2 linked regions of the Bremerella sp. P1 genome follow. The protein of the gene in region 1 binds, or shares a complex with, the protein of each later gene. Links are inferred from orthologs where the notes say so. Each region holds a gene or a part of one and is shown on either strand. Other genes may lie near its edges.

The links. Proteins that work in one complex are often made in the same cells at the same time.
Region 2: the proteins of PSR63_RS14800 (region 1) and trxA are in contact, whole or in part, in an NMR structure (PDB 2IPA), measured with the Bacillus subtilis proteins. The link is inferred for Bremerella sp. P1 from one-to-one orthologs.

Annotation. Positions count from the first base shown.
Region 1 is NZ_CP118164.1:3,510,993-3,518,702, forward strand. Bases 3,282-6,227 are described here. They hold PSR63_RS14800 (arsenate reductase ArsC), read left to right. Parts: upstream 3,282-4,522; coding sequence 4,523-4,933; downstream 4,934-6,227. Other genes in these bases: PSR63_RS14790 (ArsR/SmtB family transcription factor), read left to right, coding at 3,478-3,834; PSR63_RS14795 (MIP/aquaporin family protein), read left to right, coding at 3,831-4,526; PSR63_RS14805 (ArsI/CadI family heavy metal resistance metalloenzyme), read left to right, coding at 4,935-5,399; PSR63_RS14810 (GlsB/YeaQ/YmgE family stress response membrane protein), read right to left, coding at 5,466-5,726; PSR63_RS14815 (glycosyltransferase), read right to left, coding at 5,813-6,227. Outside these bases: divalent-cation tolerance protein CutA, read right to left, coding at 98-415; PSR63_RS14780 (hypothetical protein), read right to left, coding at 537-2,084; PSR63_RS14785 (FliM/FliN family flagellar motor switch protein), read right to left, coding at 2,277-3,191; more of PSR63_RS14815, read right to left, coding at 6,228-6,658; PSR63_RS14820 (FAD-dependent oxidoreductase), read left to right, coding at 7,079-7,710. UniProt on the Bacillus subtilis protein: Catalyzes the reduction of arsenate [As(V)] to arsenite [As(III)]. In vitro, can dephosphorylate para-nitrophenyl phosphate (pNPP).
Region 2 is NZ_CP118164.1:2,785,034-2,792,755, forward strand. What follows is about bases 3,000-5,957. They hold trxA (thioredoxin), read right to left. Parts: upstream 4,660-5,957; coding sequence 4,339-4,659; downstream 3,000-4,338. Other genes in these bases: PSR63_RS11570 (hypothetical protein), read right to left, coding at 3,000-4,109; arsC (arsenate reductase (glutaredoxin)), read left to right, coding at 4,976-5,317; PSR63_RS11585 (PSP1 domain-containing protein), read left to right, coding at 5,516-5,957. In the rest of the region: PSR63_RS11560 (sodium-translocating pyrophosphatase), read right to left, coding at 1-1,426; PSR63_RS11565 (hypothetical protein), read left to right, coding at 1,982-2,833; more of PSR63_RS11570, read right to left, coding at 2,934-2,999; more of PSR63_RS11585, read left to right, coding at 5,958-6,436; PSR63_RS11590 (Minf_1886 family protein), read left to right, coding at 6,443-6,943; PSR63_RS11595 (hypothetical protein), read left to right, coding at 6,965-7,147; PSR63_RS11600 (YbaN family protein), read right to left, coding at 7,171-7,704. UniProt on the Bacillus subtilis protein: Participates in various redox reactions through the reversible oxidation of its active center dithiol to a disulfide and catalyzes dithiol-disulfide exchange reactions.

The DNA.
Region 1 (7,710 bases):
AGTCGTAGTCCTCGTGCTTTGAGCAAAGGACCCAACTGCAGGGATCGGGGGCGGGCATGCACCGAAACGTGGAACCGATACATCGACTTATTACTAATTAAGTTACTGATTGGGCCACCCACTCTAAATACTCGCTCGACCCATCGACGATGGGGATCGCAATGATCTCCGGAACGTCGTATGAATGGTGCTGGCGAATCAGTTCGGCTAGTGAGGAAAATACTTGGCTCGTCGTCTTGATCGAGACCAAAAACTCTTCTTCTTTCTGGATGGTGCCTTGCCACTGATAGACAGATGTCATCGGACCAACAATCTGGACACATGCCCCTTGGGCGTGCTGAATGATGATCTCGGCAAGCTTCTCAGCATCCGCAGAACTACCGGTCGTTGTTTGAACCACGATCGCCTGCGACATGCCGTTTAACACCTCCAAAAGAAGGAAGAATCTCCAACGTGCTGCCCCACGCGATAGTCTACTTGATTGATTGGGGATGCGGGCACGTCTTTCCGTGTGGGTTTCCGCAAAGGACGTTAGGTTATCGTTGCGGACGAATCGATTGGTTCGATTTGCGCAACGGACCCCCTAGCGGTTCATAGACTGGAGAGGGGGGGGCGGGTATTGTATGACCACCCAGCGGCGATGATTTACCGGGTGATCGAAGTGGTGGGGTGAACACCGGGTTGGCTTTGGGAGCCATGACGTTTTGCGCGCCATCCACGCGGAATCGTCGAATGGGCGACGGTGCCGTTCCGAGGATTCCGCTCCAGACCTCGTACGGAGCTCCTTGGCGCTCATCGTCTCGGTAGAAAGTCAGGTAGGTCATCTTCTCCGAGGGGAGGAATTCTCGCCAGTCGCCGTTGCCGCATGTAGGCGTGTAAACGCGACGCCAAGTTCCGCAGTTGAAGTAGAGTTGGCTGAGCATGTAGCCATCCGCGAAACTGGCATCCAGTGGAACGGTCTCGTCGCTATGTGTGTGACCGAAGACGATGTGTTTTGCGCGACGATTGCGGAACTCGCACTCTTCCATCGCTTTCTTCGAGAGTGATTTGGTTTGACCTTGTTTACGCAGCCAAGCCATGATGCGCTGCCCCCAGGTCTCTTCATCTTGATACCGGAACTTCAAGAGCGTCCCAAGCTCTTCCAGATCTCGCACGCCGAATGAGTTGTCGCGGTCGAGCTGGTAGATCAGAGGCATCATCTGGGCAATCACGCGGTCCCAGCAGTTCTTCAGTTCGTACTGAAGCGAAGTGACGGGACAAGAGATCTTCATCATTTGGTTCAGACATACCGGAGCCATCACCAACGGACGAACGTGATCCAATTCCTGCAGTCCCAGCTGGCAAGACGCCGGCAGTTGTTCGGCAAAGCCATGTTGGATCTCGAAGCGAAAACGCATGAGTCCTTCGATGAGAACGATGTCTGCCAGGCTGGCTCGGTCGCGGTGGCCTGCGTAGCTAAGGTTGTCGAAAACATCACCGTGACGCGCAAACATGCGATGTTGACGGAAAGCGGCCAACAATTCGGTATCTTCGGCTGGCTCGTGCGCGAAGGGGCGCTCCGGCGAGTTGTTGAGTCCGATCGCATCGACGATGGCGGCGCGAACCTCGTTCATTTCTGGATTCGCTAAGTGCAATGGCCAGTCTGCATTGCCCACCATGTAGTGAATGCGAACGGGGACGGGTTGCAAGTCGTCATCAAAAGCGGGTTTGCCATCGGAGGACATGCCAGGGACACGCACGGCTTGTCGTGTGCTGATCCCTTTCAGCACAGCGGTCGTTTCAAGGTTGCGGGTGAGGATACTAGAAACAACGGCGCTCACGCGTTTGCAGAATTCGCCTGATTGCTGTGCGTTCCATGGCTTCGGCCCATCGATGAGCCACCGTGACGAACGCATGATGTCTAAGACATCTCCCAGCAGAACAAGATCGATTTTGGGAATGGGGCGGTACTGGCCATCACTTCGCCACGAGGCGCGCACAGCTAGATCTTGTAGTCGTTCCGTGAAGATCCGAAAGGCCCCGGAATCGAGGGTCTCGCAACTTGTATCGTCGGTGAGATGGAGATCGCTGAGTACGACTAACATGTTGAATCCCCGCGGATTAGATACCCAAAAGCGACGCGTCATTCCGCGTAAATGACGCATCGGAAACCCTTGAAGTGAATCGGTTGCGCCGAACGCGTAGCGTTAGCTTTATCGCGAGAAGCCGTACAGACTGTGCGGCGATTTGGCTGAAGAGTCAGCGATATCCTGTCATAGCTATCGCTGATGGTATTGCTAGCGAACTCGTTTGCGTGCTTTGAGAGCGATATAGCGCTCTTCCGGCATGGTGATGCTGGTGACGCGCACGCCGAACTTGTCTCCGATCTTCACGGCTTCTCCCTCGGCGATCTTTTGACGACCGATCTCGACATCGAGCGTGTCTTCGCACGACTTGTCGAATTGAATGATCGTCCCCACGCCGACGTTCACGATGTCGTTCACCTTCATCTTCTTGGCCGCCAAGATCACACGGATCGGCACTTCAATTTGCAGCAAGCTACGACCAAAGCTTGGCAGTTCGCTGTAGCTGCCAATGCGTGGACGAGTCGCCGTTGGCTGAGGACTGGGGGATGGTGCTGGGGCGGCAGGCTTAGCCGGGGCTTCCTTTACTTCCTCAGTGACTGCCTCAGGCGGAGTTGCCTCGGCTTGGAAAACGTCGGCGGGCTTGGTTAAAGGCCAGACCATCAACGCTTCGTGTTCTGTACCGTCGATTTCCAGCTGCAAGGAAAGCTTGGCTGGGCTTTCTCCCGGTGCTCCGTTTTGACAGGCAGTCGCCAGGTCGTCGGTGGCTTGGACTTGGAACTCCATGGCCATGAACTCTTCCGGCAAGAGCGTCATGCCGAGTTCCTGACCGAGTGTCGCTAACTTGCTTTCGCCGGTTGGGTCCGGATCGGTATACCAATCCGGCAGTATACCGCTGGACTGGGAAATGAGGATCAATGCGGCCTCAGATTCGACATTCAAGACAATCGCCAGGCCGGGGACTTTCCAGTCGGTTAAGTCCGCATCGACCGAAAGTTCGCTCCCTTCACCCAACTTGAGCTGGATCTTTTGATCAAATGCCCTCGAAAACGCATCCGACGCTTCCACAGCGGTTGCTTCGCAGGCCGCGATGACTTCGGAAAGAGCTTCGATGTTGAATGCAGTCATAGTTCTGAGTGGGATGCAGCGCGCACGGATAGATTGTCGTTCGTCTTCTTAGGAATGATCGGCATGCCTGGCCGTTAAACTTGATATATTCGCGCCATATTCTCATCGACTGCTATCACTTCCTGGGCGGCTAACGTATCTGTTTTCTGTCAGAAAACTGCGAGTTAATTGCCCGAGTTGGATGTGATAGCTGAGAAAAGTTCACATCTATTCACGTCCAGGCATGCCGGTTCCCGTATTGTCGCCGAGCTTTAATATGGCTATATTGCCATGAAGCCATGAAGCCATGAATGAAATCGAAACAAAACTCGTAGTAAAAACGCTCGCCCAGTACGAGGCGCGTGCCAAGGTAGCCAAAGCAATGGCTCACCCTAGCAGGCTGTTCATGCTCGATTTGCTGGGACAGCGCGAAATGTGCGTGCAAGAGCTAACGCAGAATGTCGGTTGCGATCAGTCGACCGTTTCCAAGCACTTGGCCATCCTCAAAGAAGTCGGCCTGATTGAGTCACGGCGAGAGGGCACCTCGAACTTCTACAAGCTCACCTGTGGCTGCCTGGATGGTTTTTTTGGGTGTTTAGAAACCGTCGTCCAGTTAGACGTCGACAAGCGAACTTCTGCGTGTGATGGAGGCTGTCCGACGTGAGACGATATGTGGCGGAAGTCATCGGTACGTTTGCCCTCGTCTTCGCCGGAACAGGCGCCATCGTCGTCAATGACGTGACCCAGGAATCGATCACGCATGTGGGGATTGCCCTGACGTTCGGCATGATTGTCATGGCATTGATTTACGCTCTTGGTGATGTGTCGGGAGCGCACTTCAATCCAGCGGTCACGATTGGCTTTTGGACGGCTCGCCAGTTTGATGGCAAGGAAGTTGTCCCGTATATCATTGCTCAACTGCTGGGTGCGATTGCAGCGAGTGCCACTCTAAGAGTCTTGTTTCTAGAGCACGACACGCTCGGTGCGACTTTGCCGGCGGGTGTTTGGTGGCAGTCGTTTGTACTGGAGGTGATCCTTACGTTTCTGTTGATGTTCATTATTTTGAATGTCGCGACCGGAGCGAAGGAGAAAGGCATCATGGCAGGGGCCGCAATCGGGGCAACGGTTGGCTTAGAAGCGATGTTCGCTGGGCCAATTTGTGGGGCCTCAATGAACCCGGCCCGCTCGATGGCGCCCGCTTTAGTAAGTGGTCACTTGGAACATCTGTGGATTTACATCGTGGCCACGATTGCCGGTGCAATCTTGGCCGTGTTTGCCTATCAATTCGTTCAAACTGAAACCAACTCCGATACAGAACCTGTAGCGGAGCATCATGCGGTAGAGGAAGTGTCATGAAACGTGTTTTGATCTTGTGCACAGGCAACTCGTGCCGATCCCAAATGGCGGAAGCGCTTTGGGCGGAACTTGGCAAGGGGGAATGGGACGCCTATTCGGCCGGCTCGAAACCTTCCGGCTACGTCCATCCCCTGGCGATTGAAGCGATGAAGGAGTTGAGTGTCGATATTGGTGGCTACGAAAGCAAGTCGGCCAGCGACTTTCAGCACCAGCCTTTTGATCTGGTGGTTACCGTTTGCGATAACGCCAAGGAAGATTGCCCCATTTATCCGGAAGCGAAACAGACACTGCATTGGCCTTTCGATGATCCGGCCGATGCCCAGGGAACAAATGAAGAAAAGATGCCGACGTTTCGTCGAGTACGTGACGAAATCAAGGCCACGATTAGTGAATATTTAGGAGTCTAAGATGCAATCCGCAGTTGATTTTCCAGGCAGCTTTCGCATTCATGTCGCCTTGAATGTGTCGAGTCTCGAAGCATCGCAGAAATTCTATGAAATGCTCTTGGGGACTGCCCCCAGTAAGGTGCGGCCTCGGTACGCCAAGTTCGAGCCAACCGATCCGTCGGTGAATCTTTCATTGAACGAGATCGACCAACCGTTTCAAGTCGAGCAAGGTTCCGCTCACTTTGGTATCCAAGTCAAGTCGATTGCCGAAGTGCACGCCGCCGCCGAGCGTTTTCAAGCAGCCGGCTATAAGGTGATGCAGGAAGAAGCGACGACCTGTTGTTATGCCGTGCAGGATAAGGTTTGGGTTGCTGATCCAGATGGGCATAAGTGGGAAGTCTTCGTTGTCATGAATGCTGACGCGAAAGATGAGCTGTATGAACAGTCGGGCTGCTGCAGTCCGAACCTTTCTCAGATTCAGTTGTAAGAACTGATATGAAGTACAGCCTGGTGTTGATCCACCAGGCTGTTGTCTTTTCTTGGGTAGAAGCGGCTACTCTGCTTTTCGACCCAATAGAACACGGTAGATGGCCAGAACGACCATCGAACCTAATATCGCGACAAAGAAGCTGTAAAAATTGAATCCGGTGACGGTGCCATAACCCAGGCCGGTCATGATGAAACCACCCACCATGGCTCCAACGATGCCAATGATGATGGTGACAATACAGCCGCCTGGATCGTCTCCCGGAAAGAGGAACTTGGCCAAAGCTCCGGCAATCAGGCCGAATACGATCCAAGAAAGAATACCCATGGTTGTTGCTCCTTTCAGGACAGGTTTCGTTGAATTCACCTAATCCAGTTGCACAAAGCGTGCCAATTATTGGCCCAGGAGCGTGCCTAAGTTGACGAGGGAAGTTCCTTGCTGAAGGTCATTTGTCCAAACAGCCAGAGAACGAACTTGCTCGGCATCATCATCAGGCCGCGTTCGGCCAGTATTCGCATGTGATCAGCGGCCGCTAATTGGCCGCGGAAGTGGGTTTCTTTGATACGAATGGTGGAGTCTAAGGTTTTCTTGAGCTTGGTGCTCTTAATGCCTTCTGGATGAATGCGATATTGAACCAGTGGTTCGGGATAGTTTTCAAACTTCGCCCCTGCTTTGGCCAGACGGCACCAAAGGTCGTAGTCTTCGATAAAGAAGTCTTTGAGGTATCCGCCAAGCTCTAGGACGATCTTTCGTTTAAACATGACCACTGGTTGGGCAATGGGACAATACCGGCGGAGGGCGCGGATGATGTCTTCGTGTTTTCGCGGATAGTCGCGATAGCCCAAATGGTTTCCGTCGTCGTCAATGATCTTCAAGGTGCTTCCAAGGACGACCAGATCGGGATCCATTTCAAAGCACTTGGCTTGCGTGGCAACGCGATGGGGCTCCCAGATATCGTCCGCATCCCCTCGGGCGACTAAGTCCGCCGTGGCAAGACCAAGTCCTTTGTTTAGCTGATCAGGGAGGCTCGTGCGTTCTTCGTTCCGAATATGAATGATTCGATCGTCTTGCAGGTGGCGAATCATCTCACGGCCATCACGTTCCGAAGGATCCTCAATCAAAATGATTTGCAGATTTTGATACGTCTGCGCGAGGATGCTTTCCACCACTTCGGGAAAGTGACGTGGATGGGGATTCCACACACCCATTACGACCGAAATAAGTGGCTGCTCGAGCGAAGGGGAATTGGTTTCTGACATGATGGATTGGGGAACCGATTGCGGTGAAGAATCGACCTACCCACTCAAGTATAAATTCGGGCAACTTTCTACGAACGACCTACATCGTTAGCGTTTCGTGAAGTTCCTGCAGGTGATGATCCGTGAACTGTGGAAGTTGGTATTTTCCAAGCATCCGATTGGTGATTGGCTTGGGCTGACTGGCGTTTCGCCTCAGGCGAATCGGGGAGCACCGTATGGAAAGAGTCCCGGTGGCAAGTCTTGCCAGGGATTAGCTTCGATTATTGCTGCTTTGTTGCTTTCCAGGAGGCAGTTACTGGGAATGCCAGATTATTGGCGAATAAGGCAACTCAGGTCGAGCTTCTGGGCGGATTGATCGGCATTATCTTTGGGCTACCATATTAGAACCTCAAAAACCCCTGCCTTTTTGGAGTTCTTCCCGTGATTCGATGTCTTTTTGCGTTCGCCATCGCGCTGTCTACCATGGTGACTTCCCTTTCTGCTGCCCCGCAAAATTATGACGTGGTCATTTACGGGGGAACCTCTGCGGCCATTACGGCTGCGGTGCAAGCCAAGAAAATGGGGAAGACCGTGGTTGTCGTTTCGCCAGATAAGCACCTGGGTGGTCTTTCCAGCGGCGGACTTGGTTGGACCGACAGCGGAAGAAAAGAGGCCATCGGTGGGCTATCGCTCGACTTCTACGAACGGGTCAAGAAGCATTACGACCAAGATAGCGCCTGGCGTCAACAAAAGCCGGAACAATACAGCCGCTATCGAGCCAACGATAACGCGATGTGGGTCTTCGAGCCGCATGTCGCCGAGAAGGTATTCGAGCAGCTGGTCGAAGAGTACGAGATTCCTGTCATCCGCGACCAGTGGCTCGATCGCGAGAATGGCGTGAAGAAGGTGGACGGAAAGATCGTCAGCATCACGACTCTCGACGGGAAAACCTACACCGGCAAGATCTTTCTCGATACGACCTATGAAGGCGATCTGATGGCCGCCGCTGGTGTTTCGTATCACGTGGGTCGCGAGTCGAACGATGTGTATGGCGAAACGATCAACGGCGTTCA
Region 2 (7,722 bases), 730 kb from region 1 along the record:
CGTTGCCACCGGCGTTGTCGGCAATCGGGCCATAAGCATCGGTCGCCAGGGTGATGCCCAGCGTGCTGAGCATACCGACCGCCGCGATTCCCACGCCATACAGACCCAACGCAAACAAGTTGGGATCATCAAAGCTCCAGCCGTTGGCAAAACCGAACGAGGCCAGCGTGGCGATCGCAATCACAATGACCGGGGGCCAGACACTGAGCATGCCGTCGGCGATTCCGCCGATGATGATCGTGGCAGGTCCGGTCTCGGATTGTTCGGCAAGGTTTTTGGTCGGCGGGAACTCGTCGCTCGTGGCGTATTCCGTCCACTTACCAATCAGCCATCCGGCTGCGAGTCCGACGATAATACTCAGCGATACGCCTGGGATGGCAATGCCAAGCTGAAATGAAGCATCCGGTACCGCAGGCATCAACAGAATACAAATCAGGATGGCCACCACCGTGACGGCACCTGTGGCCATGTTGATCCCGCGTGAAAGGGCTGCGAGCAGATTCTTCTGCGATGCGCCTTCCTGCGTGCGGACCAGGTAGACACCAACAATCGAGAGAAGTGTTCCGAACGCGGCAATCAGCATGGGAACAAACACCGCGCGGATCTGTGCGTCGGCCACATTGTCGAAGCCGGCCGAACTAGCGATAGCCGGGGAAGAAAACGCGGCCACACCCAGGGCGGCGGTCGCCAGAATACTTCCGCAGTAACTTTCGTAAAGGTCGGCACCCATCCCTGCGACATCCCCCACGTTGTCGCCGACGTTATCGGCAATCGACGCTGGGTTGCGCGGGTCGTCTTCGGGAATGCCTTGTTCGACCTTACCTACCAGGTCGGCACCGACGTCGGCCGCTTTGGTAAAGATCCCACCCCCGACACGTGCGAACAGTGCCTGGCAACTGGCTCCCATGCCGAAGCAAAGCATCGTTGTCGTGATATTAAACAGCGAGAGATCGAAGACCCATTTCAGCACGCCAAACCAGATCACGATATCGAGCAGCCCCAGGCCAACGACCGTCAGGCCCATGACCGCGCCACTGCGAAATGCGACTTGCAAACCTTGGTTGAGTGACTTTTCTGCACCGGCCGCTGTACGGCTGCTGGCCAGCGTCGCGGTCTTCATGCCGATCCAACCGGCGAGCCCTGAAAAGAAGCCGCCGGTCATGAACGCAAAAGGGACCCAGCGGCTTTGTACTTCGACGACAAACGCAAGTAGGGCGAGCACCAAGGCGATCGCCACGAAGAAGATCGTCACCACGACATACTGCTGAGCCAGGTAAGCGTTCGCTCCTTCGCGAACGTAACCGGCGATTCGCTGCATGGTCGGAGTGCCAGGGTCCGCTTGGACCATGCCGGTAAAAAAGAAGTAGGCCTGAACAAGGGCCGCAATCGACGCAAAAAGTACCAACAGCCAGATGCCGAAAAACATGGTGCCATTCCTTTGAAGACCGACGGCAAATTCGAGGGTGTCGCAATCGATGAGAGCCCACAGGCCGACCGAGTGGCCAGATCTCACGTGGGGTAGTCGTCATTATCCATATTATTGGAGGGGTTTAAACTGGTTTATGGGAGCTTCACAAAGGAAAGATGAGAAAAAGTGCGCATAATAACACGGTTTGCGGTGCTTCCCTGTCCGTTAACCTAAAGCGGTCTCTTTTCGAACAAGACCGTGTTTCCAGCAGTTTCCAGGCGAAAATCTGGCGGTGACTCCATCTGCCGACGCGGGGATGAAGAGCATAGCCTGATGGACCTTTCCCCCCATGTTAGGCGGATTGATTTCCCCTGTGCAAAATTGTTGGCTTCTTCGAGAACAGCGATTAAGCTTTAGATGTTGTGTTTCCTACGTATTTGGTAGGAAAAGTATCCGTTGATCGCTGCATCCTTTGGGGGCGACTACGCGGATCTTGTCTTGGATCATCTCACAGTTGTTAGTCGATTCGCGGGCAATCGCCGAATTCGAGCGAATCATAGGAGCAGTTATCTCATGAAATGGCACATGGTTGGGCGATTGTTTGGCTGCATGGCCATGCTGGCCTGTTTGGCTCCAGCGGCGATCGCGGACGATAAGAAATCCGGTTCGTCCAGCGAAGTCGAAACGGTCGAGATGTTCCAAGCGATCGATAATGGTGACATCGAAGTGAAGTTCATTCCGATGAACTCCGAACGAGGCACCGTCATCATCACGAACAAAACTAAGAAGAAGATGCGTGTCGAATTGCCGGCCGCGTTCGCTGGCGTTCCTCTGGCCCAGTTCGGCGGCGGCTTTGGTGGCAACCAAGGTGGCGGTGGTTTCGGTAACCAAGGTGGTGGCTTCGGCAACCAAGGCGGTGGCGGTAACCAAGGCTTCGGCGGCGGCTTCGGTGGTAACCAGGGCGGTGGCGGCTTCGGCGGCGGCGGCGGCTTTGGTGGTAACCAAGGCGGCGGTGGCGGTTTCTTCAACGTCATGCCTGAAAAGGTTCAACGCATCAAGGTCAAAGGCGTTTGCCTTGATCACGGTCTGGAAGATCCCGATCCGCAGATCCCTTACGAACTGAAGCCAATCGGTGCTTACACCGAAAAGCCTGGCGTCGCTGACGTTTGTCACATGCTGGGTAGCGGTGAACTGAATCAGCGCAGTGCACAGGCAGCTGCCTGGCACCTGAACAACGGCATGAGCTGGGAAGAACTGGCCAACAAACGCATCGAGCACCTGATTGGTGACGATACGCCTTACTTCAGCCGCCAAGAGTTGCAGATCGCTTACCGAGCAGCTGAAGCTGCTAAGGAACGCCACGCAGCTCGCGAAAAGGCGAATAAGAAGAAGCCAACCGACTCGCTCTCGCTCAGCGCTGAGTAAGCCGAACGATTTATTCGAGTCAGCACGATTCGGGGGACGCTCATTGAGCGTTCCCTTTTTTTATGCGCTAGGTTCTTTCACTCGAAGCAAATGTGGACGCTTAAGCCGCTTTGGGAGTGATTTCCCGGCTCAGGTCTTGGTAGCGCTCTTTCAAGATTTCGAGCTTGGTATCGTTCAACGATTCGTGCTCGCGGCGAAGTTCGCCCAGTTGAGAGCGAACCTGAGCTTCGCGATCGGCCAGTTCGTGCTTGGCCCGACGGATCGCGGTGTGATGTTGATCGGCGTCGTCTTCGAGCTGTACCTGTTGTTCCTGGATCTCGAGCTTGGCCAGCTCCAGTTGATGCAACATGTGGCGAATCTCGGACTTGGCCGCCTGGTTGCGGGCATGCAGCGCTTTGTCGAAGTGATCGACGGCGTGATCCGTTTGCTGGTCCAGGCGTCGCCGGAGTGCTGAAGGAATCCGCACGCGAATCTCGGCCCAGGCCATTTCTAACTGATCGCGGATCACTTGCAGCTCTTCAAATGCGTACTGCATTTCCTGCTGGACATCAGCCAGTTCGTTCTCGCGACGAGCCAGTTCATCCTGATCGCGCGACAGTTGCTCTTGTTCCTGCTCGAGCCATTGGTGCTGTTGGGCTCGGCTCTGCTCGATCTCACGCTCAACTTTCTGCGTATAGCCGGCGAACTCTTTTTCGCGCAGGGCCTGCAGCGAACGAGCGTTCTTGAGCAGCGCCCACTGCTGTGCCAGTTGAGCCTCGGCTTCGCTCAGCTTCTCCAGCCGAACAGTGACCCGGTCGTCGACCTCGGGTTCAATCTCGGAGATGTCGGTTTCCTGGCCGCGCCATTTACGGCGCCATTGGCGGATCTTCTCTTCGATACTTCGCAGAGGGCTCGCCGAGGATGCCTTCGAATCGGGCTCGTGCGAGGTGGGTTTTACCGATTGCGGAAGCGGTTCGTCCATCGCCAGGGCGGCACTTCGCTGCTGACTTTCGAAGTTCGCCATCCGAGCATTGAGTTCGGCTTCGCGGCGGTCGAGTTCCATCTGGCGATCACGCATCAAGCGGGCCAGTTGATTGATCTGACGTCGCTGCCAATCAGGCAGTGTTTCGAGATCGGCCGAGCTGAGATCGACGCCTTGTTCGTCTTCCAGGGTATCCGCTGGATTGCTCTCCACCGAAGGTGCATGCGGAGGATCGATACGCAACTCTGGCGAGCCCTGCTCGGAGATAGGGCGCGGCGATGGCGTGATGTTCGCTGGGCGGATAGTCGGCTTCATGTCGAATCAATACGGTTGGCGGCACTCAAATGGATTACTCGGCCATCCTTTCGCATCGGCATGATGTGCCTAAGAAATTGAGTTTAACGGCTGCGCAAGTTGAAATGCGGCGAGCTAGCAAGGTGCCGGCGGTGCTACCATCGGGCGAAAGAGTCAGCGCATAAAAAAAACGGAGGACAAACGTCCTCCGTTTTGCTAGCTGTAGAGCAATAGGCCCCCAGCGGCACGCTTAGCCTTTGGCGGCGTCCAGCGCTTGCTGCAGGTTGGCTTTCGGCTGGTTGCCGAGCATTTGGTTTACGACTTCGCCATTCTTGAAGATCATGACGGTCGGGATGCTCTGGATACCGTACTTCACCGCCAGGTTGGGGTTTTGGTCGGTATCGACCTTACCGACTTTGACCGAACCTTCGTATTCGGTGGCAAGTTGGTCGATCACTGGTGCCAGTTGACGGCAAGGACCGCACCAAGGAGCCCAGAAGTCGACCAAGACCGGCTCGCTCGATTGCAGGACTTCGGCATCAAAGTTGTCTTCGTTAAATGTGTTGGCCATAGGAAGGCTTCTCCCGATCAATGGAAAATATGGGGGTTTATTGTCGCTTGCGTCTCATGAGATCAAGTCGAGCCCAGACGTCCAGCATGCCGTAATTCCGAGCCTAAACCAATAGAATCGCGAATTTTAACCAGGTTCACAACCCAGGGGACATGCTTTTATTATGGGGGGTGACCGAGTCAGGACAACCTTCCGCGGTACCCCTCTGCTGTGCTCTGCTAACTAGGATGCCGCTTGGTGACCTGCGTTACAGGCAGATTGCCCTCGGTTTCCCGAAGTTCCCAAATTACGCCACATCCCTGCTGCTAGGTAACCGATGAGCGTCACGATCTATCACAACCCGCGTTGTATGAAGAGCCGACAGACCTTGGCCCGGCTCGAAGAACACGGCATCGAGCCCAAGGTGGTGCTTTACCTCGAAACGCCGCCAGATGAGAAGACCATCAAGGGACTGCTCAAAAAGCTGGGTCTCAAGGCCGAGCAGCTTGTGCGGAAGAAGGATCACAAGGCCTTGGGTCTGGAACAGCCGGAAGACGAAGCAGGCTGGATCGCCCAGATGGCTGCCAACCCAAAGATCATCGAACGGCCCATTGTCGTGGTCGGCAAAGAGGCTCGCTTGGGACGACCGCCGGAGAGCGTCGACGAAATCCTCCCTTGATGCGTGCCTACCGGGGCCTCCTCGGCTGGGCGTGAAGCACTTTAAGTTCCCAATTTCAGGGAAGGCCCCAATCAGGTTATACTGCAGGGATTATGAAACCCACCCAACGTGCGGTCACCAGGCAGATTGCCTACGGGGTCGTACGTTTTTGTCGCTGGCAGCTCTTCTTAGGGCAACGGCGAAATAAAGATATCCAGTATGGCGAAATACATCATTCGCTACGGGGCCATGCGTTTTTTAGGCGTGTTCTCGGCCCGAGCAAAAGATGAATACAACCGCGACGATAAAGTCATCATTCGCACCAAGCGCGGCTTGGAGGTGGGGGATGTCCTTTGCGAAGCCACCGATGACGCAGTCAAGCAGCTGAGCGATCCGGCCTTTGGCAGCATCATGCGCGCCATGTCGGAAGAAGACGTCAAGCAGACCGAGCACATGGTAGGCGACGCCCAGCGCGAGGTGGAAACGGTCCGTCGTGTGATCGGCGAGATGAATCTTCCGATGCAACTGGTCGACGTCGAGCACTTGTTCGGCGGCGAGCGGATCATCGTTTACTACCTGGCCGAGTCGCGGGTCGACTTTCGCGAGTTGGTCAAAGCACTGGCTTCTGAATTGCAAACCCGCATCGAGATGCGGCAAATTGGCGTTCGCGACGAAGCCAAGTTGTTGGCCGATTACGGCGACTGTGGAAAGCCCGTTTGCTGCAATACGCACCTGAGCGAGATGCCGCCCGTTTCGATGCGGATGGCCAAGCTCCAAAAAGCGACGCTCGACCCGACGAAGATTTCCGGCCGCTGCGGACGACTCAAGTGTTGCCTCCGATACGAGTACGACACGTACGAGGAACTGCAACGTGACCTTCCGCCGATCGGCAGCGACATCGTGACCAACAGCGGTCGCGGCCGGGTTTTGAATCACGAGATTCTGGCCGGTCAGTTGTTGGTTCGCATGGAAGACAACCGCAACATCATGATCGACTCCAGCGATGTGCTGACCGTGCTCAAACGCGGCAACGGGCAATCCGGAGGAGGTTCCCGACGCGGCAAGCGTCGCGACAAGAAGGAAGCCGCGGACGAGAGCGGCGAGAACACCCAGTCCAAACCTGACACTCCGAAGGAATAACACGGCATGTCCGAAGATACTTATTCCGCCTTCATGCAACTGCTCAAAGACGATCCACGCTATCGCATGGAAGCGTATCAATTTGTCCGCGAAGCCCTTTCGTTCGGACAGCGGTTTCAGGACGAGCAGGACGAAGAATCCTCCGAAGAAGAAGACCTGGACCTGGAATGCTTCGAGGAAGAAGTCGATGAACTCGACGAAGAACTTGAAAGCTGGGAGGAAGAGGAAGAAGATCCCGAACGCCATCTGACCGGCCAGGTTCTGTGTCAGGCCATCCGGCAGTACGCCCAGCAGCAATACGGTTTGCTGGCCAAGGTAGTGCTCAACTCGTGGGGTATTCACACGACCGGCGATTTCGGCGAGATCGTCTACAACCTGATCGGCATCGGCATGATGCGTAAGTCGAAGTCGGACCGTCGCGAAGACTTCGACGATCAGTACGACTTCGAAGACGCATTCGTGAAGAACTTCGACTTCCAACTGTCGGAAGAATCAGGGCAAGCTTAGGCCATCACCAAGGGAAGAAGCATGGCGGCTGCGAAAAACAAACAGACAACCAAGTCCGACCAGGTCCCCCGGGCACCGGTGTACCTTCCCACGTCGAATCCACCCAAGCCCCATATCGCGTTCTTGATTGGCATGGCCGTGGTTACGGTCATTTGGTTTGGTCTGCTCGTCTATCTCGCACTACAGCAGGTCGGGACAATCTAAGCGCGGTTGAGGAAACGTTCCGGTCAACGATTCTCGCCGTGCGTCTGGCGTTGATTGCGGTCCCATTCGCGCTGTTTCCGCTCGAGCTCGTGCGGTGCGTGCACGGCACTCGCGTCTTCGGCATTCTCAAGCGACTCGTTCTTGGGTTTGGTCACCACCACGTCGTGCGGCTCAGGCACGCGGTAGATGACATAGATCCCGATCGTAACCAGTGCCGCCATGATATACAGCGCCCAACTGGGGATCGGGAAGACCATGATCGAAATACCCCAGCCAAGAACCACCGTGGCGATGGCCTGAATCTTCGTACTCGTTTTGATGCCTTTGCGTACTTCCCAGTCGTACAGGATCGGGCCGAAATAGGGCATGTCCAGCAGCAAGTCGTTCAGCTTGGGGAACGACCGCACCAGAAAATAGCTGGTCACCAACAGAAACGGAGTGGCCGGGACGATCGGCAGGATCATCCCCAGAACTGCGAGCGTAAAGAAGAACGCTGCGCAGCCCAAGTAGATCAGTCGCTTGGACCAGGGGATTTCAGGTACCGGAGGATGATTCATAGCGAAGGCCGAATCCCT